DNA from 3 places in the Salinivibrio sp. ML290 genome. Region 3 is predicted to be linked to each of the others. Evidence: predicted binding sites of a transcription regulator. Region 3 holds the regulator's gene; each other region holds the start of a gene.

Region 1 (11,019 bases), on a different contig from region 3:
TCACCTGGGCAAATTTTTGTCGGAAGTAATCGCTCACACAGCGTGGACGCGACGATAGTACGGCCATTGGCGTATCATCACCCATGGAGCCGGTGGCTTCTTGGCCAATATCGCCCAGCACTTTGACGACCTGATCCACTTCCTCATTCGACATCCCAAACAGCTTTTGATAGGTCTTAAGCTGGGCATCTTTAAGGTTACGGCTGCCTTCACTGGTGTCAGGATCTAAGTCTTCAAACGGTGTGAGACGACGGACATGTTGGTCCAGCCACTCACGGTACGGATGACGGCTTTTTAGCTCATCATCGATTTCACCTGAGTGCCAAATCTTCCCTTCGCGGGTATCGATCACTAAAAGCTCACCCGGGCCCACGCGGCCTTTTTCTGACACTTCGTCAGGTGCGTAATCCCAGATCCCAATCTCGGAGGCGAGGGTAATAAACTTATCTTTGGTAACCACATAGCGCGCCGGACGCAGGCCGTTTCGGTCAAGATTACAGGCGGCATAGCGGCCGTCTGACATCACGATGCCCGCCGGCCCGTCCCATGGCTCCATATGCATGGAGTTAAAGTCATAAAATGCGCGCAGTTCATCATCCATGTCTGGGTGATTTTGCCAAGCGGGCGGCACCAGTAAGCGCATAGCTCGGAATAAGTCCATCCCGCCGGCGAGAAAAACTTCCATCATGTTGTCGAGGCTTGAGGAATCAGACCCTGATTCATTCACAAACGGGGCGGCTTGATGTAAGTCAGGCAACAAAGGGGAGTTAAATTTGTATGCACGTGTGCGTGCCCATTGACGGTTCCCCTCAATGGTGTTGATTTCGCCGTTGTGGGCAAGGTATCTAAAGGGTTGTGCGAGCGGCCAGCGTGGTTGAGTATTGGTACTGAAACGCTGGTGGAACAAGCAGATAGATGACTCTAAGCGCAGATCCGCGAGATCGGTGTAAAAACGTGGCAGATCCGCTGGCATACACAACCCTTTGTAAACAATGGTTTGTGTGGATAGGCTGGTGACATAAAAGTCAGCATCGTCTGCCAAGGCTTGTTCTGCACGGCGACGCGCAATATACAGGCGTCGCTCTAAATCGCGTGCGCGCCAGCCTGCTGGACCATTGATAAACACTTGTTCAATGACCGGTTGAGACTGTTTGGCGATATCCCCGAGTACATCTGGGTTGGTCGGTACGGTCCGCCATCCCACCACTGATAGCGTTTCAGCGTTGATTTCTTGCTCGAAGCGTTGTTTGGCTTGTTGGGCTTTTGCCGGATCGGCACTGAGAAAAATCATGCCGACCGCATATAGACGGCTCAGCTTCCATTGGTTTTGCTCAGCAATAAGGCGGAAAAAGCGGTCGGGCTTTTGCAGTAGTAGCCCACAACCATCGCCTGTCTTGCCGTCAGAGTTGATACCACCTCGGTGGGTCATGCGGTCAAGTGCAGCGATAGCAGTACGAACCAGTTTGTGGCTGGGCTCCCCCTCTTGATGGGCGATAAGGCCAAAACCACAGTTATCTTTTTCCAGCATTGGGTTGTACAGCGACATTGCAATTCTCCCTTGCTACTGCGTTACGCGCAGTGATTGCATTTATTGTCGTGATCCTCCTGACCACTCTGAACAGATTCGCTTTGTGACTGTGCGCTCGTTATGTTGTGATTTTTTAACGAGAAAAGTCGGTGATTTACACTCTAACTCACTGTTTTATCGATGGATTGACAGAGAATACACAGGCAAAGCACTATTCAGCGACCTTCCAAATTAACGGTAAACCTTGCAAAGGTCAAATTTTTATATGCATCCTTTATGCATAGCGATAGAAGCATGTCTTTATTGTAAGCGACTGATGTAAAAGTATTTATTGTGGTTTTTTTGATGAATAATATCTATTCGCAATTATGCCATTTTGTTAAATAATTATTAAATAAAAGGCGAATTCGAGTAGATATCCTAGCTTTGATGATGAATAAAGAAGGGTGCGTTATATGCTTTCTCTTTCATAGCAAAAAGCACTGTCAATTGATGTAATAAAATAACAAATGATATTCGCAAAGCTGTGAACAGGACAATCACGCGTTCTATCAAAACTGTGGCAGAATACGTCGCCGGTGAGGTAGGGCGTGAATACGATCAAGGACAGTAATAAGGCAGACAGGAGTGGCATGGCGTTTTTTAGTTTTAGCTTGGTTTTCGTGTTAGGCGCTTTGCTTGGCTACGGTTGGCGCGCGCGTCGAGCGACACTGGCGTTATCCGATTGGCGGGTTTACATGGCCGGGTTAGACACGCCACATGCGATTGTCACGGCCGATGATGGTGACATCTTGTATGCCAATGCACCTTGTGTGGAGTCTTTTTCGCTGGTAGGTAGCCACAACCGGTTTAAAACCGCCAATGAAAAACAGCAGCAAGCGGTGCGCGCTTTTATTGTGGCGCAGCGTTGGCCTCAGCCATTTTCTAATGTTGAAGCCAAAGTCAGAGCCCCGGGCGCGAATCGGGTGCGGGTTGAGGTGACCTTATCTGGCTTGCCGATCCGCTGTCGCGGCAAGCGTGCCTGGCTCATTTCATTTTCTGCCTCTGAGTCCAACACGCAATGGCACCTGCAGCAACAAGAACAAGGTGTGCTTTTAAGCGTGATTAATTCCTTGGCGGAGCTCGTATGCTTTCAAGATGTTGAGGGAAACGTGGTGGGCACGAACGCCGCCTTTGACCGCTTCTGGCAGGGCCGTGAGCAAGAAGCAGTGCTTTGGCAAGCCTGTGAGCCGCTTTCCGAGCCGCGAACAGTACGTACCTGGGCGACACAACATCATGATCAGAGCTGCTTATTGGAAACGAATATCACAACGCTTAAAAATGATAAGCAGGAAGTGATAGGCACATTGAGTATTAGCCATGATGTGACCAATTGGCACCAGATGCAGGAGCGGTTACAAAAAGAAGCACAACAGCGTCACTCGGTTGAGCAAGTGCTGGAGCAGCGAAGTAACTTGCTCAGTGCGATTTTCCAAGCGAGTGTCGACCCTATCGGCATTTTTGATCAAGACTATTATCACCTGGCGTGTAATCAAGCGTACGCCGATGCGCTTGGCACCACCATTGAAGCGCTCGAGAATGCACCGGCGCAATATGTGGTGGATCCGGAGATATTTGATCAACACAAAGCGCGTGATAAACAGGTGTTAGAAACGGGTGGAACCATTACCTATGAAGATGTCATTTTAACGGATACAGGTGAGCAAACTTGGTATGAGGTGACCAAGTCACGCATTCAAGATCCGGTCACGTTGGCACCGGCTGTGCTGCTGATGGCACGAGATATCACCGAACGGAAAGAGACACAACAACAGTTAGCCGATGCCATCATGGCACTGCAGGAGCTCAGCTTTGTTGATAGCCTTACTCAAGTGGCTAACCGACGCAGTCTTGACGAGCAATTGAGCACGCTGTGGCGTTCACACGCCAGAGAGCAGACCCCCCTGGCGTTTATTCTTTGCGATATAGATCATTTTAAGCTTTACAACGATCACTATGGCCACCAGCAGGGTGACTGGGCCTTACAGCAAGTGGCCAAGGCGCTAAAATCGTCCGTTCATCGCCCGATGGATATGGTTGCCCGTTATGGGGGGGAAGAATTTGCGATTGTCTTACCACAGACAGGGCTAAACGGCGCGATGGATGTGGCTGAACGGGCGAGGCAAGCGATATTAGCGGCGAACATCGAACACTTGGACGCGGCATCCACCCAGCAACTGACGATGAGCCTGGGGGCGGCGTGTATGATCCCAGCGCCGGATCAAGATTATGGCGATTTGGTACAATGCGCGGATCGTGCGTTATATCAAGCCAAGCGACATGGCCGCAATCGTGTGAGTGTGCTGCAAGGTGCCTCTCATTCTCGCCCATCAAACAAGCAACGAGCCTCGGTGGCTGAATCAATTCACTTCGAATCTGGCGGTTAATAAGCCTATATGAAACAACTTAAAGTCCTTGCCCAATATTACGTCGACCTACTAGTCAAGTTAGGCATAGTGCGCTTTAGCATGCTACTGGCTTTGGCGCTCGTGGCGCTCGCGGTAGTGGTGCAAGTGGGGATTACCTTAGTCCTTGAGGGCACGGTTCAAAATATTGATATCATTCGCTCTGTTTTCTTTGGCCTGGTGATCACGCCGTGGGCGGTTTATTTTTTGTCGGTGGTGGTTGATCAACTGGAGGAGTCTCGTCAGCGGTTATCAAAACTGGTTTCTAAGCTGGAAGAAATGCGTGCGCGTGATATGCGCCTTAACCGCCAACTCACCGAAAATATTGAGCAACTCAACTCGGAAATAGAAGAGCGTGAGAAAGCGGAGAGTGCGCGGCAGCAGGCGATTAAAGATCTTGAAAATGAAGTTTATCAGCGTGAAAAAGCGCAGTTGGAGCTGGCGGAGCAAACCGCCTTACTCCGCTCTTTCATTGATGCTTCCCCAGATTTGATTTACTACCGCAACGCTGATGGTCAGTTCTCGGGCTGTAACCGAGCGATGGAAGAGCTAACCGGTTATGACGAGAAAACGCTCAAAGGGCTGACACCTTGGGACGTTTATCGCGAAGATATCGCTGAAAAAGTGGTCGAAACCGACCAGCAAGTGTTTGACGCCAATGTGTCGATAACCTACGAGCAATGGCTTGAATATCAAGACGGGCGTAAAGCCTATTTTGAATTACGCAAAGTGCCTTTCTTTGCCCGAGATGGGCGGCACCTTGGGCTGCTTGGTTTTGGGCGAGAAATTACCGAGCGTAAGCGCTACCAAGATGCGCTGGAAAAAGCGAGCCGAGAAAAAACAGCGTTTATTTCCACCATTAGTCATGAATTGCGCACCCCGCTCAATGGGATTGTTGGCCTAAGCCGCATGTTGCTGGAGTCAAACTTGGATGATAAGCAACGTAATTATCTGCGGACGATTTATGTCAGTGCGATCACGTTGGGAAATATTTTTAACGACATCATTGATTTAGACAAATCTGATCGCAAACGTCTTTCTCTGCATCCCACCAGTGTGGATTTAAATGAGTTTGTTACCGAAATCGACAATATTTCAGGGTTGATGGCCGAGCAAAAGGGCTTACGTTTTGAACTTGAGCGAGTGACCGAACTCCCTGACTATGTGGCGGTTGATACGACGAGGCTGCGGCAAATCCTATGGAACCTCGTCGGTAATGCGGTCAAGTTTACCAAGCAAGGCTGTGTGATCATTACAGTCAGCGCGGAAGTGGACGGTGACCAAGCCCATTTATGCTTTGACGTTGAAGACAGTGGTATCGGGATCCCCGCGGATGAACAAGACAAGATTTTTGCCATGTATTACCAAGTTAAACAGGCAGGGGAAAACCTGCATGCCGTTGGGACAGGTATTGGCTTGGCGGTATCGCGTAAATTGGCCCGTTTGATGGGGGGGGATATTACCCTCGACAGTGAAGAGGGCGAGGGGAGTACCTTTACGGTTACCGTCAAGGTGCCATTGAGTGAGCCTGGAGAAGACGAAACACCGGCACTCACCCCAGTGGAAAGCAGGCTGCGTATTTTATTGGTGGAGGATATTGAGCTCAATATTACTGTTGCTACCAGCTTGCTTGAGAGTTTGGGGCACCAGGTGACCGTCGCTCGCGATGGGCAGTCGGCGTTAGATGTGTTCTCGCCAGACGCGTTTGATCTGGCGCTGCTCGACATTCAACTGCCCGATATGACCGGTTTTGATATCGCGGCTACTTGGCGAGAGCAGTATGCGCAACTGCCACCTTTAGTTGCGCTGACCGCCAATGTTATTAATGACAAAAATAGCTATCTTGCCAACGGAATGGACGATGCGATCAGCAAACCCATTAGTGTGAGTGCGCTTAACCAGGTGATTGAGCAGTATGCTTTGTCATCAAACATGGTGACAGACGTCGAGAGTGTGAATGAGCCCGCGCCGAGCCGTCCTATCGCGAATGAACAAGCAGAGCGGTTACTCGATATGGATATGCTCACTGGGTATGTGGAGTTAGTGGGTATAGACCCTGTGAAACAAAGCATTGAGATGTTTGAGTCAACCATGCCAGAGTACATCGCCATCCTCGACTCGAATATGACGGCACGAGATCAAGAAGGCATTGTTTCTGAAGCGCACAAAATTAAAGGCGCTGCAGGGTCGGTGGGACTCAAGCATATTCAAAAAGTGGCGCAAAAAGCACAGTCACCCGACCTCCCCGCGTGGTGGGAGAACATTGCGGATTGGATTGATGAAATCAAAGATGGCTATCAGCACGACCTGGATGTGCTAAAAGCGTGGTTAGACGAGCAAGCGTAGCGCTTCTGGCTGGCGAGCCCACTGAGAAACCAGCAAGCGACAAAGAGAAAAAAGGCGCCTTAATCGGCGCCTTTTTCTTGAGTTCGACACGCAGTCATTAAACCATGCACTGTCTCTCAACGACTCTTTATTGCTCTTCGATTTCACCGCAGAAGCGATAACCTTCACCATGGATGGTCGCAATAATCTCTGGTGTGTCATTGTGCGATTCGAAATGTTTACGGATCCGGCGGATCGTGACATCCACGGTACGATCGTGCGGCTTAAGTTCACGACCCGTCATTTTCTTAAGCAGCTCAGCACGCGTCTGAATTTTGCCTGGGTTTTCACAGAAGTGAAGCAGGGCGCGGAACTCAGAGCGAGGCAGCTTAAAGGTTTCCCCTTCTGGGTTAATGAGCGAGCGACTGTTGATGTCGAGTGTCCAACCGTTAAAGACATACACGTCGACGTTACGCTTTTCTTCGCTGTCGTTGACACTGCTCATGGCACGTGTGAGCAGGTTACGCGCACGGATAGTCAGTTCGCGTGGGTTGAATGGTTTGGTAATGTAGTCGTCGGCACCGATTTCGAGCCCGAGAATCTTGTCGACTTCATTGTCACGCCCAGTGAGGAACATCAGCGCCATGTCACCTTGTTCACGCAATTCGCGCGCGAGCAACAAGCCGTTTTTACCTGGCAAGTTAATATCCATGATCACTAAGTGAACATGATGGTTAGACAGGACTTGATGCATTTCGTCGCCATCGCTGGCTTCAAACACATTGTAACCTTCCGCTTCAAAGATACTTTTCAGCGTGTTACGTGTGACCTGTTCATCTTCTACAATCAGAATTTGCGGGGTTTGCATTGGCGATACCTAATATCTAAATAGAATCCGGTTGCACTTCACAGTCTAGACTGTCTAGCCTGTGAAAAAAAATTACAAAAATGCGAGGAGTGTCTACCGCGAATCTCGCAACTAACATATGGCACGCCATCCATAGAGAAGTGTTCGTCGATGCTAGACAACGCACCGTGAGTTCCAGCTTAAGACGGGGCGTGGCAGTATGAGTGCACCACCAAGCCAATCACTCTGATATCCATTAATTATCGCCAATTGTATTCATTTAACAGCACGCTAACAATATATTAGGATAAGGGTTGATGATTTTTTTCATCCTTTATTGACCCCAATCAAAAGCATGTTAAATGTCAGTTAGCGACGCGTTTTAACTTAACTTTCTGAATAATGACGCATAATTAGTCACTAAGCATAGTATGCGTTACGAGTAGGTGTAAACAATGTGTGATCCTGATAACCAGCAAGAATTGTGGAAAACTTACCAATCGATCGCGTTTCACGCTCCTCAAGCGCCAGATGCCGAAGCATTTGCTATTCTTACCGCATTTAATCCGCGTAGCCAACCTTTATATGAGAAAGAGAATCAATCGCGTAATGCTCAGCTTGAAAGTGCAATGACACAACAAGGGATACGCTATTGGCCAATGAATGGTGGGGCGCCGGATGGGAGTTGGTATGAGCCGGGTTTTGCGGTTGCTGTGGATAAGCACGAAGCCATGTTATTGGCGCAACAATGGCAACAAAATGCCATCTATTGGGTAGAGAATGATAGTTTATGGTTGTTGCCTGTTTTGATGGATGCGTTCACACCGCAATCACTGAACGTGCGTTTTTCATCCTTGTTCACGGCAGCCACTCGCTAACTCTTTCCCACAACGAAAAAGGAGAAAGGCATCATGGACGATAAATTGCCGGACTTATGTGACAACCACCCGGAGGCGGTGCAATGGATCCCACTGCAGTGGCAGAACTATGGCGCTCATTGCTGCTTTGAAGGCCAAGTTCGTACAGTACGTTGCTATCAGGATAATTCCAAAGTGAAGGCGATGCTGGCTACCCCAGGTGAGGGCCAGGTGCTGGTAGTGGATGGCTCTGGTGCGATGGATAGAGCCTTGCTGGGCGATCTTATCGCACAAAGCGCTGTTGATAATGGGTGGGCAGGCGTCGTCATCGTTGGGCCGGTTCGCGATGCGGCGACGCTAGCGACCTTGCCGATCGGAATTAAGGCTCTGGGTGTCTGTCCGATAAAAACGCAAAAACGCGATCAGGGCGATGTGGATGTCGCGTTAGCGTTAAACGGCGTGTCTGTGAGGGCAGGTGATTATCTGTATGCCGATCTAAATGGCGTGATTGTGTGTGCAGAGCCACTGATCAGTTAATCTGGGCGGCGGGTTAAAAGTGCAACCCAACCCCGAGTTGGTAAATCGATTCGGGGGAGGTTTCGGGACGAAACTCGACATCTAGCCCGGCATTCACATCAATTGACTCACTCAACTGGTAGCGACTGCTGACGCCCCACTGATTGATCAGGGTATCGTCATTATCGCGGCTAATTTGACTCGAAAGGCGCAGCTTGTCGGTAAAACGGTACTCAATCCCGCTTAACAACCCTTGTTGCGTGGTGTGTTGGTCGTTTTCGCTTTTCAGTTGCGTGCCCATATAAACAGATACATTACTGAGTGGGTAACGATAGCCTGACTGAATGGTCCAGCTATCAAAACCTTGTGTGGCCGATGGGATAGACTGAATAAAGAAGTGATCAGCTGTCCCAGCTGGCAGCGTTTGCCAAGTTAACGGTTGGCCCCACGCAGGCGCTGCCACAGCTTGTAAGACGAGGGTCAACAGTCCTAGTTGTTTTATACTCAAATCCTGTGCCTCATTGTTCTTTTTAGGCTTAGCTCAGTCTTAGAAGACGCTGATGCGTTGTGATCAGTGTAGACAAAAAATAGATACTACTGCCGAATTTTGTCTCTCTCCTCATGCGTGCCGATAACGGTCGATAGACTAAGGTGCCAATATATTGACGGTTTGCCACTTTATTGGCGCAAAAAGGCGGTAAATCGCCAGTGTGCGGTTAACACATGATGACTGAGCAAATATTAGGCCGTTTTTGGTGAGAGCGTCGCGTGTCCCAACCGGTTTTCTTCGCTGTAGGGACGCACATCATGAAAATGCCCGGCCTTTACCTGGCTTTGCAGTTGCTGCCAATAACCAGCTTCGAACAGCTCTGGGTGGAGGCGATCAAACTCGTCGGCAACGGTACGATTAACCAGTAAAAATGTGCGAAATTCTTCTGGGAATACGTCATTTTCGCCCACGCTGTACCAAGGCTCTGCAGCTAGTTCATCTTCTGGATAGCGAGGTGGCGGAATATGGCGAAAGTTTACCTCAGTGAGATACGCTATCTCATCGTAATCATAGAAAATGACCCGATTGTGACGACTGACCCCAAAGTTTTTAAACAGCATATCGCCGGCAAAGATGTTGGCGGCGGCTAATTCTTTGAGTGCATCGCCATATTCTTGTACGGCTTGGGTGATCGCGTCCGGCTCGGCTTTTTCGAGATAAATATTTAACGGGATCATGCGCCTTTCCATGTAGAGATGGCGAATGCGCACTTCGTTGTCGGTGACGTTAACGCAGGAGGGGGCAACCTCGAGGAGTTCATCAATTAAGGCGTCACTAAAGCGGTCACGGGGAAAAATAAAGTTACGGTATTCTTGGGTATCGGCCATGCGTCCAACCCGATCGTGTTCTTTAACCAGGCGGTACTTTTCCCTTACTTGGGCGTGGGTCATTTGCTTTTGCGGGGCAAACTTGTCTTTGATGATCTTAAACACAAACCCATAGGAAGGCAGAGTAAATACCGACATCACCATTCCTTTGACCCCAGGCGCGATATCAAACAAGTCATCCGAGTTATCCAGGTGGTAAAGAAACTCACGGTATAGCTCGGTTTTTCCGTGCTTCTGGCAACCGATCGCGGTGTAGAGCTCAGCGGGCGTTTTGTTGGGCATCAGCTGGTTAAGGAAGTCCACCAACGCCGCCGGCACAGGGGCGTAGACCATGAAGTACGAGCGGGCAAAACCAAACACGATGCTGACATCATCACTGTCGGTAATACAGGCGTCGATGTACAGCTCCCCTTGCTCGGAGATCGCGAGCGGCAGCACCAAAGGCCGGCGCTGGTTAGCCATATCGAGTCGGCCGATAAGGTAAGCGCCTTTATTACGGAAAAAAGGCTGACGAACCATTTCTAGGGTAAAGCTCATGGTAAGTTGCGGGCCAAACCGCGCTTGGAGTATTTGTGTCACACGTTTGAGATCGCCGCTTTTATCCCGCCAAGGTAGGGTAAACGGGGTGCTATCGAGCATCCGCTCTAAGGTGGCGTAAATGCCGGCTTGGGATTGGAAGCGTCTTAATAAAGGGGTTGGATATTTGGGGATCCGTCCCCCTTGGGAGCTTTGCACGAACAGCTTATCGCGACGGATATTGCGGTGTTCAAAGATCCGGCAATACACAGAGTTAAAGAAACTCTCGGCGATATCGTAACGCGGGTAGTCATCAAGCAAGGTGACATAAGCCGCTTTGACTGCCATCAAAAAGGAGCGTGTGGCGTGCGCTTTGCCGAGCATGGCTCCTAATTGTTGACTGACCAAACCAACATGATGGTCGTAGAACTGGATACGCGTTTTGAGCGCTTGTTGAACACTTTTCCAGTCTTGTTGCTCAAAGCGCTCCTGCGCACCGGAGGTGACATCGAGAAACCGGCCATACATAGCATCCGAGCCTTGTAGTATGGTATTGGCGACTAATTGGGCCATCGCTTCTTGGGTCATTCGCGCTCCTTGCGATCTGGT
Region 2 (11,019 bases), on a different contig from region 3:
ACTAATGCCAAATGCTTTCATCAGTGCAGAGTCATCAAACTCACCCAGTATGTTGGGCACGATGCCTTGTTGATCAAACCACTGTGTGAGTTTTCGTCCCATAGCGGTTGCTTTACTCGGCATCAATATTTTTTGCGTGGCAAGACGGATAGGTAGCGGCACATCGGGGGGCTCTGCGGGATTAGAGGAATACAAACTCATGCTACTCTCACCAAGCTTGACGCTAAATAACCCCGCCTGTTGCGTGGAATCGACTGGGCAGTCGGACAAGATCATATCCAATTTATGCTGAGAGAGCTGTTCGAGTAGCATCTCGTGCGTCGATTCAAAGCAACGTAGGTGGATGGCATTATCGTTCGGGATAGCATGAAGCAAGATTTGACTGATCAAACGCTTAGATAAGGCATCAGCCACCCCTACATCAAATAAGATGTTTTCTTGTTGGCTATAGTTAACAATATCCAGCATCTCATAACTCAAGCCAAACATACGGTCCGCATATTGAAAAACGAGCTGACCCAGTTCGGTGGGCTCAACATAACGGCCATTGCGTTTAGTAAGCTTGCCATTTAAGCGCTGTTCCAGCGCTCGGATTTGCCCTGTCACAGTTTGTGGTGTTAAACAAAGTTTGTCCGCCCCTTGGGTGATCGAACCTTGCTTGCAGACCATCCAGAAATAGTAGAGGTGGTTGTAGTTTAGGTGAGCCATGCTGATTGATAAAAAAACGCCAGACGAGCAGCTTACGCTGCCCCTCTGGCGCCTTCAAGTTTCATGCTCGTTTTAGTCTTTCACATCATCTTTATCGAGCGGCTTTCTCACCCGCTCTCCAGCACGATGCTCTAACGCACGCTCTGAAAAGCTCGACCCATTTTCGGCTTTATCTGTGTCGTTTAATGAGGCCGTCATCGCTTTTCCATCTGCCACGCCCGCTAAGTAGGCTTGGCACACGTCGCTGTTATCCTTTTCTCCGTGGCAGTACATCTCTTGGTTCGCCGCCATGGCAGAGCCAGAGACGGCAACCAGGCTAGTAATCAATGCTAGTGTCGCCTTCTTCATACTCGTCTCCTCGTTCATCAGCAAGCGCGCTGGCTGGGGGCAATGCAAAGTGCAAGACCGCATAACCAATCACCGCGGCCAAGGTTGATCCTATCAAGATCCCCAGACGAGAGAGTGTGACGAACTCGCCATTCACACCGACAAAGGCCAGTGACGAGATAAAAATAGACATGGTAAAACCAATACCACAAAGCACTGACACCGCGAAGATGTGGGTGAAATTCACACGTGCTGGTAATTTGGCAATGCCGAGTTTCACCGCTGCCCAGCTAAAGCTAAAGATACCCAAAGGCTTACCAATCAGCAGACCCAATGCAATACCTAACGGCAACATTTCGGTTAAGTTTGCCAAAGAGACGCCATCCAAAGACACCCCGGCATTCGCAAAGGCGAAGATAGGCAAGATCAAATACGACACATAAGGATGGAGGGCGTGCTCCATTTTTTTCAACGGTGATGGGTCATCCTCCGTTTTTCCTTTCAGTGGGATGGCAAAACCAAGCACGACACCGGCGAGGGTCGCGTGAACACCTGACTGTAAAACACTGAACCACAGCACCAAACCAACCACCACATACGCGGTGATACTGGTGACTTTGCGCATATTCATCGCCACCAAGACTAAGGTAGCAGCAAACGCACTGGCTAACGCAATCACTGATAGATCACTGCTGTAAAACAGCGCGATGATCACTATGACCCCAAGATCGTCAATAATCGCCAGTGCGAGCAAGAAGACCTTTAGCGCCAACGGTACACGATTACCCAGCAATGCCAAAACACCGAGGGCAAAGGCAATATCGGTCGCGGCCGGGATCGCCCACCCCGATACCGCGAGAGGGTCACCCCAGTTAAAGGCTAAATAGACCAATGCGGGGGCGAGCATCCCACCAATGGCGGCGACCGCCGGGAAGGTCGCTTTGTCTTTCGAGTTTAAGGCACCTTGCACCAACTCACGCTTCACTTCCAAACCAATCAGCAGGAAAAAAATCACCATCAAGCCATCGTTGATCCAATGACCAACCGATAAACCGGCTATATAGGTATGAAGGGTGCTGTCATATAAAGGCTGTAGATCCGAGTTCGCTACGAACATCGCCAATACCGCCGCAATAATCAGCACAATACCTCCTGCGGATTCCATTTTCAGAAACTGACGAATGACATCAGTCATTTAAGCACTCCATACAAAAAAAGTGGATTTCCGTAGTCTAGTCAGCCAGACCACTTTTAGAAAAATCGTTTGTTCTGATAGTAAACATCGGAAAAACCGATATCAAAACTAACTTACCATTGATTTATTCGCAGTCTAATCTTTTTTATCCTTGCTAACCGCCCTGTGTTTAGCATAGTGTCAACGTGCGCCTCCCTGTTACATTTTTTCCACGGATTTTTTTACGGCACCGAACGGGCACAAATAATACTTAAAATCAGCAAGCTAACTGGCGCGAATTCCACTGATAACCTCGTCCAGATCGGATTTTCAAACCACTGCAGTATTTGTGTCATATTTCTGAAATATTACCTTCTTACTATCGCCGCAGATTTTTGCTTTGACACTAAACTGACATCGAACTGTCACGGAGATATCTTATGACTCCCCATGCTACAGCGGTAGAGGCAACCCAGAGCTCCTCAAATTGGTTCCGTTGGACCAAGCTTGCCGTCATGCTTTACCTCCTACTGGTGGCCGTTGCCATGGTAGGAAGCGGCTTTAAATGGGCCGTCGGCGACGAAGCAAAGACGCTCTTCGCGTTCGCTTCTCATCCCGTAGCTGGCTTAATGATTGGTATTGTTGCTACCGCATTGATCCAATCGTCAAGCACAGTCACCTCTATTATAGTTGGCTTAGTCGCAGGTGGCCTCCCGGTTGAAGCCGCGATTCCAATGGTCATGGGCGCAAACGTAGGCACCTCGGTCACTAACACGATCGTGAGCCTTGGGCATGCCCGCTGTAAAGTGGAGTTTAGTCGCGCATTTAGTTGCGCCACCGTCCATGATTTCTTCAACCTTTTTGCCGTTGCTATCTTCCTGCCATTAGAGATGGCGTTCGGTTTGCTGAACAAGATTTCCGAGTGGTTGGTTTCACCGCTGACGCAAGCCAGTGACATGAGCATTAAAGGTTTGAACTTTGTTAAGCCGCTGACAAAACCCGTGGTTAACGCGGTGCAATCACCGCTTGAAGCCGCTCTGCCTGGTAACATTGGTGGCGCTATCATGATTGTCATGGGGATTGCTGCCATCGTGATTGCGATTACCATCATGGGCAAAGTGATGAAAAAACTGATGGTCGGTCGTGCCAAAGACATGCTGAAGAACGCGATTGGTCGTGGTCCACTGCACGGTATTTTCTCAGGCTCTGTGGTCACTGTTTTGGTGCAGTCTTCATCGACAACCACCAGCTTAATGGTGCCGCTAGTCGGCTCAGGGGTGCTAAAAGTCCGTGACATCTACCCCTTCACCTTAGGCGCCAACATTGGGACTTGTATTACCGCCCTACTCGCCGCCACGGCGGTTACCGGTGAATTCGCGGTCTTTGCCCTACAAATCGCGTTGGTGCACTTAAGCTTCAACATCTTGGCGACGACGCTGATTTTCGGTATTCCGTTCTTGCGTGAATTGCCGCTCAAAGGGGCCGACTGGTTAGGCCAATTGGCAGCCAAATCAAAAGCGGCGGTACTGGCGTACATCGGCCTCGTCTTTGTGATTGTTCCAGGAAGCATTGTGCTGTTGTCACAGTGATGGGTTGACCTCCCGCCCAAGCGCAAAAAACCACCGCCCGTGCGGTGGTTTTTTTATTGGAGACACCAAAGTAAGTCAGATAAAGATGTCGCGATATGACACGTGAATCCGATAAGACGTCACTAAATGGCTATCGGTGCTTTAATCGTTGGGTGCGGCTCGTACCCTTCAATCTCAAAATCATCAATTTGATAATCGAAAATAGACGCCGGTTTACGTTTGATCACCAAGCGAGGTAGTGCACGCGGTTCACGTTTTAGTTGCTCGTAAACAATCTCGTCGGTTAAATGATTATGATAAAGGTGCACGTCTCCAAAGGTATGGACAAAATCGCCCACCGCTAAATCGCATTGTTGCGCAATCATATGAGTGAAAAGCGCATAGCTGGCAATGTTAAACGGCACACCCAAGAAGTAATCGGCGCTGCGCTGATAAAGCTGGCATGAAAGCTTGCCATCAGCCACGTAGAACTGGAACAAGCAATGGCAAGGCGCCAAGGCCATCTTGCCTTGTTCGGCGTTCTCGGTTGGGCTTATCGACTCATCAGGCAAATCAGCAGGGTTCCAAGCGGTAATGATATGACGACGTGAATTAGGTTTCGTTTTAATTTGCGCGATCAGTTGTTCGATTTGATCCACGGTCGAGCCATCAGGACACGCCCAAGAGCGCCACTGCGCGCCATAAACGGGGCCAAGATCGCCGGTTTCAGTCGCCCACTCATCCCAGATACGCACCTTATTTTCTTGTAAATAGTGAACGTTCGTATCGCCGTTAAGGAACCACAAAAGCTCATGGATAATGGCACGCGTGTAGAGTTTTTTGGTGGTGAGTAGCGGAAAGCCAGCGGCAAGGTCAAACCGCAGTTGCCGACCAAACACTGACCGTGTTCCCACGCCCGTGCGATCGCCTCTATCCGTCCCATTATCGAGAATATCCTGCATCAAAGCCTGATACTGCTTCATAGTGTTTCCTATCATTGGCCAAACGAACAAAAGGCACCGCATAGGGTGCCTTGGTGTGATAAACAGTATATCTGATTACGCGCCATTAATCATGGTGCAGGCGTGCGCTTGTAAGCCCATCCGATCATCACTGCCCCCGCAATAATCATGGGTAATGACAACAGTTGTCCCATACTGAAAATGCCGGCAAACAAGCCTAGGTGCGCATCTGGCTCACGGAAATACTCCACAATAAAGCGGAACGTCCCGTAGCCAGCCAAGAAAAGCCCTGATACTGCGCCCATCGGTCGCGGCTTTTTGATGTAGAGGTTGAGGATCACAAACAGGGCGACACCTTCTAGCGCAAACTCATAGAGCTGTGAGGGGTGCCGCGGCCAAGGGCCACCACTTGGGAATACCATCGCCCACGGGACATCGGTCACCCGTCCCCAAAGTTCACCATTGATAAAATTCCCTAGACGACCAGCGCCCAGTCCAAACGGTACCAGCGGCGCGATAAAGTCAGCAACGGTAAAAAAGTGACGCTGAGTTTTACGCGCGTACCACGCCATGGCGGTGATCACACCCAGCAAGCCCCCGTGGAAGGACATGCCACCGGTCCACACTTTGAATAAAAACAGCGGATCGGCAATAAAGGCATCAAATTGATAAAATAGGACATAGCCAATACGTCCCCCGAGCACGACGCCCAAAAAGCCAGCAAAAAGGAGATCGCTGACTTCTTCTTTGCTCCAACCGCTATTCGGTTTGGCCGCACGATGATTCGCAAGCCACAAGGCGAACACAAAGCCAAGTAAATACATTAAACCGTACCAACGCACGGCTACCGGACCAAGTTCAAATAAGATGGGGTCGATTGACGGAAAGGTAATGTAGCCTTCGGCCATGAATGGGATCCTTTATTTCAACAACATGCTGGCGCCGACAATAACAAGAAAGACGGCAAAAATACGTTTTATTTGCGCAGTGGGTAGTCTCACCGCCAGTCGAGCACCGACCCGTGTCATCAATACCGACGTTGACACGACGCCGAGCAACGCAGGCAAATACAAATATCCGACACTGAGCGCGGGCAAGGGTTCCGTTTGACGCCAGCCCAACCACATAAAACTCATCATGCCACCCAGCGCCAACACCGCGCCCCCCGCCGAGGCACTGCCAATGGCTTGGTGCATACTCACTCCGCGCCAATGCAGGTATGGGACGGTAAACGAGCCGCCCCCGATCCCCGCCAAGCTAGAAAGTGTTCCGATCAGCGTGCCCGCAAAGGACAGTCGCAGCCAATGCGGTAAAGGACGCGCGCGATAGGGATGCCGATTGAGCAACATTTGTAGCGCCATAGCGAGCACTATCACGCCAAACAGGCGGGGCAACCAATCGTGTGGCAGCCGATCCGCAAGCCCTGCCCCCAAGATGCCGCCCAGCATCATGCCAGGGACGAGCGCTTTAACCGCCTCAAGGTGAACATTCCCCAGACGAAAATGGCGCCAAGCAGAGGCACTCGACGTCAGTACAATGGTCGCGAGCGAGGTAGCGAGCGCAATGGGCATCACCACAGTGGGCGCAATACCGAACACGGGGAGGAGAAAGGTCAGCGCAGGCACGACGACCAACCCGCCACCAATTCCCAGAAGGCCAGACAACGTCCCCACGCAGGCACCCAGCAGCATACACACTACAAAAAGTAGGGCCGTTAAGCTGGTTATCATCGCAGCTGTCCGACTTTGACCAACGCCTCTAACCCTTGCGCGGCCAGAAAGGCTTCAGTGGCAGCGCGGATCTCGTCTGGCTGATCCAGAGTTAGCATCTGCTTGGCCTGCGTGACTAAATGCGCGTGCGGTAAACGGCTTAGCAAATACTTAATCTTGGCGACGTTGCGGGTATTCATACTGAGCTGGTGATACCCCAACCCCACCAGCAAAGACGCCCCCACCGGATCGCCGGCTAGCTCTCCACACACACTAACCGGAAGCTGATGACGGGTCCCCACAGCGGCAATCGACGCTAATGCGTGTAATACCGAGGGGTGCAGCGCATCAAAAATATCAGCCACGCGCGCATTGTTGCGATCGACCGCTAATAGATATTGAGTGAGATCATTGGTGCCGACCGAAAGAAAATCGACATCGCGCGCAATGTTATCGAGCTGATAAAGAATAGAGGGAACTTCAACCATGATCCCCAATAAAGGGATATTGATACTTTGTCCAGCTTGGTGTGCCTCTTGGCTGACCTCTTGATAAGCACGGCTAATCAACGCCTTGGCTTCCAATAACTCGTTACGCCCAGAGATCATCGGCAGCAATAGCTTAAGGTTGTTAAAACCAATACTGGCACGCAACATGGCGCGAACTTGAATCAAGAAGATATCCGGGTGGTCGAGGGTAAAACGGATCCCGCGCCAGCCTAAAAACGGGTTGTCCTCTTCAACACTTAAATACGGTAATGGTTTATCGCCGCCAATATCTAAGGTGCGCATCACCACAGGTTTATCAGGGTAACTGGCAAGAATCGCACGGTATTGTTTGACCTGCTCGTCTTCAGACGGAAAACGGCGCTGCATCAGAAACGGCACTTCCGTACGAAAGAGCCCAACACCGTCAACGCCTTGATTGATTGCAATCTGGCTATCGGCGCTTAAGCCGGCGTTTAAGTGAACTTCAATACGCGTGCCATCCTGAGTATGTCCTGGTGCCGCAAGTGCCGTCTCAAACGTAGACTGTAGGCTCGCTTCCTCTTGCACGAGGTGCTGGTATTCATTGATCAATGCCTCAGCGGGCTCGATCATCAACACCCCTTTGTGGCCATCGAGGATCACGGTTTTTTGATGAAGCTTAGCGGGCGAAAAGCTGACGCCCATCACCGCCGGGATCCCCAACGCACGCGCCAAGATCGCGGCGTGTGAGTTCGCCGCCCCTTCTTCCGCCACCACACCAGTGAGCAACGCGCGAGGAATGGACGCTAACATGCCCGCCGTTAGCTCTCGCGCCAACAGCACAATGGGCGTCGAAACCGGTGGTGGACTCCCCGCAGGCGCAATTAAAAAGTAAAGCAGCCGCTGTCCTAACTCTTTCACATCGCCCGCTCGGGCTTTTAGGTAAGGATCATCCATCGCGGCAAAACGGGCAGAAAAGGCTTCAACCGTTTGTCTCACCGCCCAAGTGGCGGCATCCCCTTGTTGGACCCGTACTGTCATGTCTTCACGCAGCATAGGATCGTTAAGCAGATGAACAAACAAATCAAAAATCGCCAGCGCGTCTTTTTGCAGCTCTTTATCAAAGCGTTTACGCAGACGGCGAAACTCGGTACTGGCATCGTCAATCGCCGCGTCCAGTCTGTCGAGTTCACCTTGTGTATCTAGGTGGCAAGCAGGCGCCACCTCTTCAAGCCGCGGTTGAGAGTCATCACACCATGCTTGTGCGATCCCAATGCCCGGCGACGCAGGCATTCCCTCTAGCAACACGGGAGACGGCGCTCCCTGCCAGCCACCTTGGGCATCGGCATGCGCAAACACCACGGCCAACTGCGCGGCTAAGGTCACGAGAAAGGACTCTTCGCTCTCATCAAACTGGCGGGGTTGATGTTGTTGCACCACCAGCACACCCAACACCTTTTTGCGATAAATGATGGGCGTGCCAAGAAAGGATTGAAAGGCATCTTCGCCGGTGGAGGGGAAGGGTTTGAACGCGGGATGCTTGCGCGCGTACGCCAAATTTAAAGGCTCAGCACGCTGACCCACCACACCGACCAAGCCCTCGCCAAATGCCATCGACACTTGTGCACAAGGGTCGAGGCCTTGTGTTGCCATAAGCTCAAACTGTTGGTGTTCGGCATTGGCAAGATAAACGGAGCAGCACTCGGTACGCATCGCCACGCAAGTTTGTTGCACCAAGGTGTGTAACGCCTGCTCAAGATCTGAAGACGCCGCCACACTTTGCACAATATTCCTTAACTGCGTGAGCACCCAATCTCTCCTTACATTTATCCTCGCTTGTGTCGACGCCGAGGTTTGCGTTCTTTAAACGGCATCGCAAGTGGCGCGAATTCTTTCATCGCACGCCGATACACTTCCCGCTTAAATGCCACCACTTGCCGCACTGGATACCAATAGCTCACCCAGCGCCAGCCATCAAACTCTGGTGTCCCCCCGCGCGAGACATTAACGCGTGACTCGTCACATTCAAGTTTGAGCAAAAACCACTTTTGCTTTTGCCCGATACACACGGGCTTGGAATCCCAGCGCACAAGGCGTTTGGGTAACTTGTAGCGTAGCCAATGTCGACTAGTCCCCAAGATGCGTACATCTTTTTTAGTCAGCCCCACTTCTTCATACAATTCCCGGTACATCGCTTGTTCAGGGCTTTCCCCCTCATCGATGCCACCTTGTGGAAACTGCCATGAATGCTGACCATATCGACGAGCCCAGAGAACTTGACCGTGGCCGTTACAAATTACTATCCCCACGTTGGGACGATAGCCATCGCCATCAATCACTGGACGACCTCAATGATAAATCTCTACTGAACCTGATTTTTTCACAAAAAGCGGTGAAGGGTAAACAAACATTGTGGATTGAGCGTTGTTTTTGCGCACTCGTCGTCATCTGAGGATAACTCAGCCCCTAACAGGAAGTTATAAACATAGCAATGAGAGTTTGCGCACATTTATTCACGCTTTCTGTGGATAGATTTGTGAAGAAGCCTAGAAAAAGTTCACTTCTCGAACGATTAAGGATCGCGTCATAGAATTAAAAGCGAACCAAAAAACAATAAATGTATTAATAATCAGTTAATTAAAACCACCCCACAACAAAAGGATCTTTTTTAAGATCGAGCGATCGTCAAATACACACAGATCGCTTAAAGATCCACCAATCAGAAAATTATCCACACCAATAGCGCAAAAAAACGGCAAGTTCGCGATTTTTCACATTTTAACCCTCCTTTACGTACTGTATATTTGATCATGATAGTCAGGAATCCTATCAATCATCCTTCATCTGTGGATAACTACAAGCGTACGGATAGGATCATCAAGGGTAGGATCGACTTGCAGCCAATACAGCAGTTCTTGATAATGCACGCTCTCAACGTAACGAGCAGGATCCCAGCACAGTGATACAGCCCCCCGCATCCGAGCAGGTATTGATGGAGCGTGCGCTCGCCCTCGCCGGTCTGACCCTTGGCGAAGTCAGCGAGACACTGTCGATCCCTTGTCCAGCCTCACTCACGCGAGAGAAAGGTTGGATTGGCATGCTACTCGAGGCCTGTTTGGGCGCCAACGCCGGCAGCAAACCCGAACAAGACTTTGCGCATTTAGGCATTGAGCTAAAAACAATTCCGGTCAACGGCGATGGTAAGCCGCTGGAAACCACCTTTGTGTGCGTTGCGCCGCTCACTGGGATCGCGGGGGTGCGCTGGGAAAATAGCCATGTGCGGCAAAAACTGTCACGCGTCTTGTGGATCCCCGTTGAAGGCGAACGCGATATACCGGTATCACAGCGCCGCATTGGCACGCCATTATTATGGTCCCCTAGCCAAGAGGAGGAAGCGCGACTGCGCGCCGATTGGGAGGAGTTAATGGATTGGGTAGCACTCGGTCGCGTGACGGAAATCACAGCCCGCCAAGGTGAGTCTCTCCAACTACGACCCAAAGCAGCCAACGGCAAGGCCTTGACCGACGCTTTCGGCCCCGATGGTGAGCCGATCCGTACCTTGCCGCGCGGCTTTTATTTACGCACGCAATTCACCCATCAAATCTTGCGTCGTTACTTTGTGGATCCGAAGTAAGTGTCAATCCGCATGCATGACATCCCGCGCGTTTAGGTAAAACATCAAAAACGAATTGGCATATCTTCTCGACAGCTTGGCTCGCCCCCGGTGGCAAACTCATCGTAAGGGTCCATCAAGCGTAATACGCCCTCTTCAATTCCTAGGGCTTTAAGTTTCTCCCCGACTTGCCCGACATGATCAAACTGCATCACTTCACCGGTTTGGTCTGAGCGTAAAGGCTCTAATTCATGCTTCACTTCTACTTCGACCGAGTATTTTGCGCCGCCTGCGTGTGCCATCACATAACATTGTGGACATGAGCGAGGATCCGCGCGCATCCAGGCTTTAAGCTGTGAATAGTTCATCTGACTTTCCTCTAGATTACACTTTTTCGTGTCCATCATGCCTAGCAATAACACCGCGCTCAGACCGATACCATCGGACAGTCCATTTAGTAATGGTCAATATTTAACCAGCTGTCAAGCCGC
Region 3 (11,019 bases):
GCTGGTTGAGCGTTTCGCTGAGGTCGTGAAGGCCAACACCGACGATTTGGCACGCACCATTGCTGAAGAAACGGGAAAGCCGTTTTGGGAGACAAAAACCGAGGTCGGGGCCATGATCGGCAAAGTGGCGATCTCGGTGCGTGCCTACCACGAGAGAACGGGCTCACGCGAAAAAGATGTCAATGGCACGCAAGCTGTGTTGCGCCACCGTCCTCTTGGCGTCATGGCAGTCTTTGGTCCCTACAACTTCCCGGGGCATCTTCCTAATGGCCACATTGTCCCCGCGCTATTGGCGGGCAACAGTGTGGTGTTCAAACCGTCAGAGCTAACGCCAAAGGTCGCGGAAAAAACACTGGGGTATTGGTTAGAGGCGGGGCTGCCGCATGGCCTTATCAATCTGGTACAAGGTGGCCGTAATACCGGCGAGGCTTTAGCACAAGCCCGAGGCATCGACGGACTGCTATTTACCGGTAGCGCCAATACTGGCCATATCCTCCACCGCCAATTCGCCGGTCAGCCTGATAAGATGCTGGCGCTGGAAATGGGGGGGAATAATCCCTTGGTGGTCAGTAACCAGTTCGGTGATCTAGAAGCGACGGTTTATACCATTATTCAGTCGGCTTATCTCAGTGCGGGTCAACGCTGTACCTGTGCGCGCCGTTTGCTATTACCTGAGGGTGAAATGGGCGACAAGATCTTGACGCGTCTGGCGCAGTGGACAAAAACCGTACGTGTAGGCGGTCAGTTTGATGATCCGGCGCCGTTTATGGGGGCGCAGATCTCGGTCGCGGCGGCGGAGGGTATTCTGGCCACACAGCAAAAGTTGGTCGACCTCGGCGCAAAACCCGTGATTGAGTGCGAGCACCTACATGATGCGGTGATCTCACCAGGCATTCTGGATGTGAGCGGCATTCAAGAGTTACCGGATGAAGAGTATTTTGGCCCGCTTCTACAAGTACAGCGTTATCACGATATGGCCGATGCGGTGACCAAAGCCAATGACACCCGTTATGGATTGTCTGCCGGGCTTATCAGTGAAGACGATGGTGAATGGCAATATTTCCTTGACCATATTCGTGCAGGGATTGTTAACCGCAACCGTCAATTGACGGGCGCTAGCGGTGATGCGCCATTTGGTGGGCCGGGTGCCTCAGGGAACTTACGCCCGAGTGCTTACTATGCAGCGGACTATTGCGCCTATCCGATGGCGTCAATGGAAGGGGAGCAGGTGGTACTGCCCGAAACGTTCGCCCCCGGTATACCGACTCAACAGGACTAAGGAGAGCAACATGGACAGTGGCCAAGCGTTATTCGACAAACTGTGGCAGGACTACATCAACCGTCTGTGCCCATCGGCACATAAGGTGCATGCCTTATTAGAGGAAGGGCAACCTTTGATCAATGATCATATTGCCTTACGGACATTTGGTTTGGCTAAGGTTGGGCTAAAGGTACTTGCGCGTCCATTTCTCGCCTTGGGGTATCAGCAAAAAGGTGACTATACCTTTGAAGCGAAAAAGCTCAATGCTTGTCATTTTGAGCACCCCGATCCTCTGATGCCGAAAGTCTTTATCAGTGAGTTGATGGTCGAGCAATGCTCGCCCGCGCTTCAGGCGATTGTTGAGAAGCTGGTGGCACAGGTCGATGAGTCGTCACTCACAGGTAGCGATTTTCTCCATCAGGGTCGTCTATGGGATATTGATTGGGCAACCTATCAAACGCTTGCCGAAGAGAGTGAATATGCGTCTTGGGTCGCTGCACACGGCTATGGCGCCAACCACTTTACCGTGAGTGTAAATCAGCTTAATGCACATGATGATTGCCAATCGGTGAACAACACATTGCGTGACAATGGCTTTGCGATTAACGAGTCAGGTGGGGAAGTCAAAGGTGATGCATCTGTGTATCTGGAGCAATCCTCTACCATGGCGGATCGTGTGCCGGTTGCTTTCTCTGATTGCACGCAAACCATCCCAGGTGGCTTTTACGAGTTTGCTAAGCGGTATGTGTTGCCCAATGGTGATCTCTATCAGGGCTTTGTGGCTGCTTCGGCAGACAAAATTTTTGAAAGCACCCATTAGTGCGTCACGCATTGCTTATCGACATCATGGCAAGAAGGGAGCGTGTGATACGCTCCCTTTTTATTGTCTATTGGACCTCGATGTCGAGCCAAAACGTGTCTGGAATCGCTTGTGTTTCGTTGCTTAAGTGAGGGTTGTCAACTCGGATGACAGTACGCTCACCAATGTTGGCCTTTTCAAAGGTTTCCTTAACTAAAGGCGCATTATTGAAAAACTCAATAAATGATCCGTCTTGGTATGCCGATTCAAAAGCGCCATTTAACATCTCGGCGACGTCAGCGTGCTGCGGAGACACAAACAGGAACATTGGGAAGCGATAGATCAGCATCAGGTGAGGGTCAACTAACAGATTACCGTATTGCGGCCGCTCGGCTAATTCACTAAAAGGCTCAATCAAGGCTCGAGGGAAGAGATCGGCACGGCCTGTGTCAACCACTTTGAAAATGTTTTCAAAGCTCGATATCTCACGTACCCGAAATCCTGCTGACTTGAGCACTTTGACGTCGGCCCAGCCTTGTCCCTGAATCATGGTAAGAGACTGCAAATCACCCGCGCTATTTATCTGAGCGAGTTGGGGCTCAGTGGCTTGGTTGGTAATAAACAGGCGATGGCCGAGTAAACCACGAAACACGGGATAGCGAATGGGGATCAGTTCCGATTCCAGTGTACGGTCGGCACCAAGCCAGTCGACAGTGAGCTTGCCTTGCTTGAGCATCTCCACTTTACGAGACTGAGAGCCAATTTGGCCGTCAAAGGCTTGTAAGGTGACAGATTCTCCCGATTTTTCAGCAAGAAATTCAATCAGCTCAATGGCATAGAGGTCAAGCGCTGAGCCAGCGCGTGGCTCGGGGTGTACAATCGTGGTATTGGATGCGGCATGGACTGAAAACACAGAGAGCGCGAGGGCGGTGAGGGCAGTTATCACTTTTTTCATAAACGACACCTTGTTAATTTAGTGTTAACAATATCGTTTTGAGTTTAGAAGCTATCCGCGTGCTTGCCAGAAAGTGGAGATAAAAAAACCGACGCCAGGGCGTCGGTTGGTGATACAGAGAGCGGCGCAATTAGCGTGTGCCGTATACCACGATGGTTTTACCGTGTGCGGAAATGAGGTTTTGCTCTTCCAGCATTTTTAGAATACGTCCCACGGTTTCACGCGAACAGCCGACAATTTGGCCAATTTCCTGACGGGTGATCTTAATTTGCATACCGTCAGGGTGTGTCATGGCATCTGGCTGCTTCGCCAAGTTCAACAAGGTTTGCGCAATGCGCCCTGTGACGTCCAGGAAGGCGAGATCCCCTACCTTTTGGCTAGTTACCTGCAAACGACGCGCCATTTGTGAAGACAGGCGCATTAAGATGTCAGGGTTAACTTGGATGAGCTGGCGGAACTTCTTAAATGAAATTTCTGCCACTTCACACGGTGATTTAGCGCGAACCCAAGCAGTGCGCTCTTGGTCTTCTTCGAAAAGCCCGAGCTCACCGATGAAGTCACCTTGGTTAAGGTAAGACAGGATCATTTCCTTGCCTTCTTCATCTTTGATCAGTACGGCCACAGACCCTTTCACGATGTAATACAAGGTCTCCGCCTTCTCACCTGCATGGATAAGCGTGCTTTTAGACGGATACTTATGAATATGACAATGTGAAAGGAACCACTCGAGTGTAGGGTCTGTTTGAGGTTTTCCTGGAACCATATAACTTATTTCCTCTGCATGTGTTGCCCGGCAACAACGTCCTATCTTTGTCTGAGGGGTAACCCATCAGATCATTGCACAGAATACGAAGTCTGAACGCGGGCTACAAGCTCACTGTATGTTAACAAGAGTGTATCTTTTTTTGTTGGTGATTTCTTGATTTTGATCTAGGCCAACCGCCTAAAAATCTGGCAAAAACGTGGCTAAGATCACGGCTTGAGAAGTAATACATCATGGATGCGCTACGCCTTAGCCAATCTTGCCTTTTTCTATCAATTGTTGGATCAATGGACGGATAATCAATTCCATCGCAAAGCCCATTTTTCCCCCAGGCACCACTAAGGTGTTATGCCGTGACATAAACGACCCAGTGATCATCTGCAACAGGTAGGGGAAGTCGACATTTTTCATCCCACGAAAGCGGATCACCACAAAACTCTCGTCCAAAGACGGGATCCCTTTGGCATTTAATGGGTTTGAGGTATCTACCGTGGGAACGCGCTGAAAATTGATATGGGTGCGAGAAAATTGCGGAGTGATATAGTGCAAGTAATCATCCATTGAGCGCACAATCGAGTCGGTCACCGCTTCACGAGAGTGACCTCTATCGCGCGTATCGCGGACAAATTTTTGAATCCACTCTAAGTTGACGATGGGCACCATACCTATCAAGAGGTCGACGTGTTGCGCAACATTGACGTCACCGTCGACCACCCCGCCGTGCAATCCTTCGTAAAACAATACATTGGTATTGTCGGCCAAGTCTTGCCATGGTGTGAAGGTACCAGGCATTTGGTTATAGGGCACCGCTTCATCAAAGGTATGTAAATAGCGACGGTATTTTCCCGTGCCTTGGTCGCCATACTCACGAAAAAACTGCTCTAGTCGAGGGAAGTCGTTGGCGGTGGGGCCAAAGTAGCTGATATGCTTGCCTTGTTCACGCGCTTTACGGATCTCCACGTCCATTTCGGGACGAGTAAAACGGTGAAAGCTGTCCCCTTCTAGCCAGGCCGCTTTGATGTTCATCATCTGGAACATCTTACGGAAGGCCTCCGAGGTAGTGGTGGTACCGGCTCCTGACGAACCAGTAACCGCAATAATTGGATGTTTAGCCGACATGACGCGCCCTGTCATTCAGTCTGAATTTGTATCGCGATACGGCGTGTACTGCGATGCTAAGAGCCGAGTGCTGCTTTACGACGAATATCCACTGTCTCGTGCAACTCGGAATACACAATCACGGCGTCTCCGGATTGTAATTGTTGGCGAACATCATCAACTTTTTGTGCAAAGCTGACTTCTTGCTCACCATAATCGGTTCCTTCCCGTAATACAAAGTGCTCAATTAACGCTGTCAGTGTTTCGTCGGGAATCGACTGCCATGGAACCATCATACTACATCACCTTTTATTTATCTCAGGATGGCACGCGAGGGTGCGTGATGCGAATGTTGTGAATTGGCTCGCATTTTACCCGATCATACCAGTAAATGCAGTGGTTCTCTTTGATTCCTTTGATGGCACTAACGTGCCGTCTTGCTCAGTGACTCATGCGGCAAATAAGACGCTAACCAGCCGGGCACCGCTTGCTCAAGCCACAACTGAGGTTGGCGCCAGCTTCCCGTGACAAAACCAACATGGCCGCCATGCTCTGTGAGTTGGTAGTCGATATTGGCGGGTAAGGGGGACGTTGGGATCACCGCGTCGGTCATAAACGGGTCGTCTTTGGCATGAATGATGGCCAGCGGTGTCTTAATGGCATTAAGCACGGAAAGGCCGCTGCAGGCACGGTAATAATGGTGTGCATCGTCAAAGCCATGAAGCGGGGCAGTGACAGTTTGGTCGAACTCAAACAACGTATTGATCGTTGGGCGTTCTCCCGCATGCCACCGGCCGACTTGCTGATGACGGGTCAGCTTTTCAGCAAGGGTTTGTCGCATCGAGCGCAACAAATAGGCTTGATAAACACGGGAAAACCCTTTCTGGATACGCATCGAGCACGCGGCTAGGTCAAGTGGGGGTGACACTGCGCAACCACAGGTCACGATGGGATCATCGTGATAGTCCGCCAGATAACGTACCAGCATGTTTCCCCCTAAGGAAACCCCGACCGCGCCAATTTGACTCTCTGGATAGGTCTCACGCAAATAGGTTAAGAAGGCACGTGCGTCTTGGGTTTCTCCAGAGTGATAGGTCCGCGCGGCACGATTAAGGCGGCCACTGCAGCTGCGAAAGTGCATCACTACGCCGCACCAACCTTGACGTTGGAACGCGGCGAGCAAGCCGTTGGCATACGGGCTGTCGAAACTGCCGGCTAAGCCATGGAATAAAACAACAATCGGCTGCCCAGGTTGCGGTTGATGTGTCCAGGCCAAATCAACAAAATCGCCATCGGGCAGATCAAATTGCTGCCAGCGAGGGGTGAAAAGCGGGGCACGACGCAGAAAGCGAGGCAACAAGGTTTGTAGGTGCGCATTCCGTGCACTGGGAATGGGTCTAAACGGTGTCATCATGGTTACTTCCCTCTTCCTCGGCGGGCGTCACCCTCAGTGATGTATATAGGTTGCGTGCTGATGGTGACAGCTGACGGCAATAGTAGGCGAGAGGAGAGGCGGTATCCGTGAGCCAGGTTTGACGATTTAGGGCCTCGACTAAATCCTGCTGTTGGAATTTTTCTAAGCTGAGCTCAAAGTTAAGCATTTTTTTGTACTGTCCACTGCCGACCCGCGGCTTCAAATCTCGCCGCAGGTGACGATAGGCAATAAGCAAATGCTCCGATCGGCTCAACGCGTGTTTGAGTTGGCTCAGGCTCTCGGGGGCAAGGCCGTAGCCATGTTGCTCAATCCAGGCGAGCAACAAGGCAAGGTTGACGTTACCTTGGTGCTCGTCTTGGAGCTTGAGGCAGGCTTGTTTCACCTCTGGCTTGCCATAATGATGTAAACAAAACTGCCACAGGTCGGCGGGGTTCGCCATCCCAGGGGTTAGCTTTGAGTGAATGTCGCCTCCAGGGCTTCCAGCTCTTCTTGTCGCTCCATCCATTCTTGTTCCACCTCTTCGAGCGTCGATTTGGCATCCGCTTGACGTTGCAATTGCGCCGTGAGTCGCGCTTTGTTATCACTGTGATAAATCTCAGGATCCGCCAACTGGCTTTCCGCGTCACTGATAATGGCAGAGAGTTGTTCTATCTGTGTGTCGAGATTGTCAATTTTTTTCCGCAAAGGCGCCGTTTGCTTGCGTAATTCGGCATCGCGGCGTTTTTGCGCTTTGCGATCCACTTGGGTTTGTTGCGGTGCTGTTTTCTCCGCGGCCGCTTGTTTTTTGCTCTCAGCGCGATCAGCACGCTGTTGATCGGTCAGCCAGCGATGATAATCGTTCAAGTCTCCATCAAAGGGTAGCACTGCGCCATTGTCGACCAAGTACAAGTCATCGGTAGTGGCGCGCAGCAAAAAGCGATCGTGACTGACAATCACCATCGCGCCCTCGTAGGACTGTAAAGCCAGCGTTAATGCTTGGCGCATATCCAGGTCAAGGTGGTTAGTGGGCTCATCGAGTAGCAGTAGGTTCGGTTTTTGCCACACCAGCAAAGCGAGCACCAAGCGGGCTTTTTCGCCTCCAGAAAAGGGACCGATGGGCTCGAGCGCCTTGTCGCCTTGAAAGCCAAACCGGCCGAGAAAATCACGCAAGGTTTGCTCAGCAGTGGTAGGGGCTAACCGGTTTAGGTGCTGAAGTGGCGTATCGTCGATCCGCAACGTATCAAGTTGGTGTTGGGCAAAATAGCCAATTTTCACCCCTTGCGAGTAGGTTAATTCACCGGCCATGGCGGGTAGGCTACCCGCGAGCAGTTTAATCAGGGTTGATTTACCCGCACCATTGCGCCCCAGTAAGCCAATGCGCGCCCCCGGCACCAGGTTAAGGCGAATGTTTTCAATAATGGGGGTCTTATCATAACCAGCCGCCACCTTGTCCATCATCAAAATCGGTGTGGGTAAGGCATCCGGGGTGAAGAAGGTAAAACTAAATGGGTTATCGTATTGCGCGGGCAATACCTTCTCCATCCGCTCAAGGGCTTTAATCCGACTTTGCGCTTGACGGGCTTTGGTCGCTTTGTAGCGAAAGCGATCAATATACGATTGCATGTGGTTAATTTGCTTTTGTTGCTTTTCGTACTGCGCCTGTTGTTGAGCCAATTTTTGCGCGCGCATTTGTTCAAAGTCGGAATAATTACCCGTATATTCATTAAGCTGTTGGTGCTCAATATGAATAATACGGTTGACGACAGGATCCAAAAAGTCCCGGTCGTGAGAGATCAACACCAAGGTCCCTGGATATTGCTGTAGCCATTTTTCCAGCCACATCACCGCATCGAGATCTAGGTGGTTGGTGGGTTCATCCAGCAACAGTAGATCAGAGCGGCATAATAGCGCTTGTGCTAAGTTCAGCCGCATTCGCCAGCCACCTGAGAATTGGGTGAGTGACCAGTGGATTTGTGGTTGGCTAAAGCCCAAACCATCAAGCAGACTCGCAGCGCGTGCTTCAATGGTATAACCACCAATCGCATCCAATTTGTCGTGCAACATCGCTACCGCATTACCATCATCACGGGTTTCGGCGTCGCGTAAGGCTTGCTGTAGCTCGCGGTATTCGCTATCGCCATCAATGACGTATTCAAGTGCGCTTTTGTCGAGTGCTGGGGTTTCTTGCGCCACCCATGCTACCTGCCACTGACTCGGATAGTCACAATTGCCGGCATCCAACGATAATTGATGGCGCAGCAATGCAAACAGGCTAGATTTGCCACAGCCATTTTTCCCCACCAAACCGACTTTGTCGCCTGGCGAAATAGTGGCAGAAGTGTGGTCAAGCAGGGGCTTACCACCGCGAAGCAGTTGAATGTCGGAGAAGCGAATCATGATTTCTCAGTCTGTCTCGGGTTGATGGATGCGCATGGTTGCGCGGTCGTTATACCAGCTTGATACGAGGATTGCCAAATTCTACCGCGTCATCCCACTGGTCAGACACAGACGGGGCATATTTGTGTGTTAAAGTTAAAAACATAGAATAAATGAACAGATTGCGTTCTTACAATAATCATAACGACAAGGAAGCCTATGCCCCGAGATAAGGCTGAAAGCCCCTCTCTTCCCAAGGTACTGGTGATTTTTGCTCACCCCGACCCCGATGAATCTGTTGCCAATCGTCGCTTAATTGAGGCCATTACGCCGTTGGCCCATGTCACAGTCCATGATATTTACGCCGCATACCCTGATTTTGTGGTGGACGTGCATCATGAGCGTGCGTTGGTCACTGACGCCGATGTGTTGGTCTTTCAGCATCCACTGCAAATGTATTCCTGTCCGGCATTGTTAAAAGAGTGGATAGATGTGGTGTTAGGGAAAGGGTTTGCTCATGGACAAGGCGGGGATGCGTTGGCCGATAAAACCTGTCGTTTTGTGGTGACCACTGGCGGTGCGGCCGAAGCGTTTAGCCAGCAAGGTTACAATAAATATTCGATGGCCGAGTTATTGCAACCCTTTGAGTTAACCGCCTCATTATGTCGGATGTATTGGATCCCGCCGTTGGTGTTGCACTGGGCACGTCGCGTTGGCGATGCCGATCGCGATGCGTTTGCCGAGATTTACGCCGATTGGCTCGCCGACCCGTTGGCGCAACAAGGAGGAGAGGATGGATAACAACCTCTTATCGGTGGCTTTTGTCTTTTTATTGGCCGCGGTGATTGCGGTTCCGTTGGCACAGCGCTTGGGCATGGGCTCTGTCCTCGGTTATTTGCTGGCAGGCATAGTGATCGGGCCTTGGGGGCTGGGTCTGGTCCGTGATGTGGATGCGATTCTCCATTTTGCGGAATTTGGCGTGGTGCTGCTGCTGTTTTTGATTGGTCTGGAGCTGAACCCGAAAAAGTTACTGCAAATGCGCCGACCGATTATCGGGCTTGGGGGCAGTCAGGTGGTACTCACCGCGTTCGCCATTGGTGTGGTATGTATGATGACAGGCTTAACCCTTTCCCAATCATTAGTGATTGGAGTTGGCCTGGCGCTTTCTTCTACCGCGATTGCGATGAAAATTATCGAAGATCAACGCCTAATGCGCAGCGAAACCGGACAGTCAGGCTTTGCGGTCTTGCTCTTCCAAGACATTGCGGTAATCCCGATGCTCGCGATGATCCCTGCGCTTGCCGGTGGCAGTGCCGGTAGCTGGCTCGACGTATTATGGATGTTTGTCGGTATCGGTATTTTGCTAGTAGGCGGTCATTTCCTGCTGCGCCCGCTGTTTCGTTTAGTGGCCATGAGCGGTGTCACCGAGCTATTTACCGTGACCTCGTTGGCCTTGGTGATTGGTATTGCCCTGGCCATGCAAGCATTGGGCTTATCGATGGCGCTCGGGGCGTTTCTTGCGGGCGTATTGCTTGCTGAAAGTGAATACCGTCATGAGCTAGAAACCGCGATTGAGCCTTTCAAAGGTTTGTTGCTCGGGCTGTTCTTTATTGCGGTGGGGATGACCGTTGATCTCGGCTTATTGCTCGATTATCCCCTCGCAATTTTAGGCACGGTGGCAGCGTTAATTTTTGCAAAAACCATATTGCTTTACGGGTTGGCGCGTCTGTTTGGCGTGGCGCCAAAGGCACGTAGTCAAATGGCGGTGTTGCTTAGCCAAGGCGGGGAGTTTGCGTTTGTTATTTTTACTGCCGCGCGCAGCCAAGGGTTACTCGACCAGCCATTGAATGCATTTTTGTTGGTGGTGGTGAGCTTATCAATGATGACGACGCCTTTAATGCTGACGCTTCAACAGCGCTGGTTTGCCCGCACGTTCAACGAGCCAGAGGAAGCGCCGCCCCAAGGACAGTTTGAGCAAGCTGATGCGCGCGTGATCATTGCCGGTTTTGGTCGCTTTGGTCAGGTGGTAGGGCGTTTGATGTTCGCTAACAAAATTGGCGTGACCATATTAGAACGTGATCCGACGCAGATTAAGCTGCTACGTCGCTTTGGCTATGAAGTGTATTATGGCGACGCAACCCAGCTCGATTTATTACGGGCGGCCGGTGCGCATACCGCAGAAGCGATTGTGATTTGTACTGATTCGCCTGACGAGGTGATGGAGATTGTTGATCTTTGTGCGCGCCATTTCCCTAACTTAAAGGTAATGGCACGGGCGCGGAGCCGTGTAGAGGCTTATCAATTGATGGCGCAGGGCGTTGACCAGTTCTCGCGTGAAACCTTTTTGGGCGCA

The links. The regulator CRP, encoded in region 3, controls carbon source genes, mostly activating them, when cyclic AMP is high. The targets are predictions, from matches to a motif close to TGTGANNNNNNTCACA.
Region 1: a site for CRP is predicted at 1,631-1,646, ahead of gltB (glutamate synthase large subunit). Genes of this name have one in related genera too.
Region 2: a site for CRP is predicted at 9,408-9,423, ahead of rppH (RNA pyrophosphohydrolase). Genes of this name have one in related genera too.

What each region holds. Positions count from the first base shown of each region.
Region 1 covers NZ_MUEY01000002.1:221,490-232,508, forward strand. Annotated here, with positions in the region: gene gltB (glutamate synthase large subunit) at 1-1,546, opposite strand, end outside; gene BZG23_RS03195 (GGDEF domain-containing protein) at 2,161-3,954, shown strand; gene arcB (aerobic respiration two-component sensor histidine kinase ArcB) at 3,964-6,318, shown strand; gene arcA (two-component system response regulator ArcA) at 6,446-7,165, opposite strand; gene BZG23_RS03210 (DUF3293 domain-containing protein) at 7,600-8,022, shown strand; gene BZG23_RS03215 (putative 4-hydroxy-4-methyl-2-oxoglutarate aldolase) at 8,056-8,538, shown strand; gene BZG23_RS03220 (hypothetical protein) at 8,552-9,025, opposite strand; gene aceK (bifunctional isocitrate dehydrogenase kinase/phosphatase) at 9,259-10,998, opposite strand.
Region 2 covers NZ_MUEY01000005.1:111,202-122,220, forward strand. Annotated here, with positions in the region: gene nhaR (transcriptional activator NhaR) at 1-708, opposite strand, end outside; gene BZG23_RS06555 (hypothetical protein) at 781-1,056, opposite strand; gene nhaA (Na+/H+ antiporter NhaA) at 1,025-2,230, opposite strand; gene BZG23_RS06565 (Na/Pi symporter) at 2,650-3,798, shown strand; gene BZG23_RS06570 (thymidylate synthase) at 3,921-4,760, opposite strand; gene lgt (prolipoprotein diacylglyceryl transferase) at 4,850-5,647, opposite strand; gene BZG23_RS06580 (sulfite exporter TauE/SafE family protein) at 5,660-6,466, opposite strand; gene ptsP (phosphoenolpyruvate--protein phosphotransferase) at 6,466-8,724, opposite strand; gene rppH (RNA pyrophosphohydrolase) at 8,742-9,254, opposite strand; gene mutH (DNA mismatch repair endonuclease MutH) at 9,878-10,549, shown strand; gene BZG23_RS06600 (DUF6482 family protein) at 10,594-10,896, opposite strand.
Region 3 covers NZ_MUEY01000009.1:93,835-104,853, forward strand. Annotated here, with positions in the region: gene astD (succinylglutamate-semialdehyde dehydrogenase) at 1-1,279, shown strand, start outside; gene BZG23_RS10085 (DUF1338 domain-containing protein) at 1,290-2,081, shown strand; gene BZG23_RS10090 (FAD-dependent oxidoreductase) at 2,149-3,015, opposite strand; gene crp (cAMP-activated global transcriptional regulator CRP) at 3,146-3,778, opposite strand; gene BZG23_RS10100 (phosphoribulokinase) at 4,028-4,897, opposite strand; gene BZG23_RS10105 (YheU family protein) at 4,954-5,172, opposite strand; gene BZG23_RS10110 (hydrolase) at 5,301-6,290, opposite strand; gene BZG23_RS10115 (TIGR02444 family protein) at 6,274-6,750, opposite strand; gene BZG23_RS10120 (ABC transporter ATP-binding protein) at 6,759-8,687, opposite strand; gene kefG (glutathione-regulated potassium-efflux system ancillary protein KefG) at 8,886-9,467, shown strand; gene kefB (glutathione-regulated potassium-efflux system protein KefB) at 9,460-11,019, shown strand, end outside.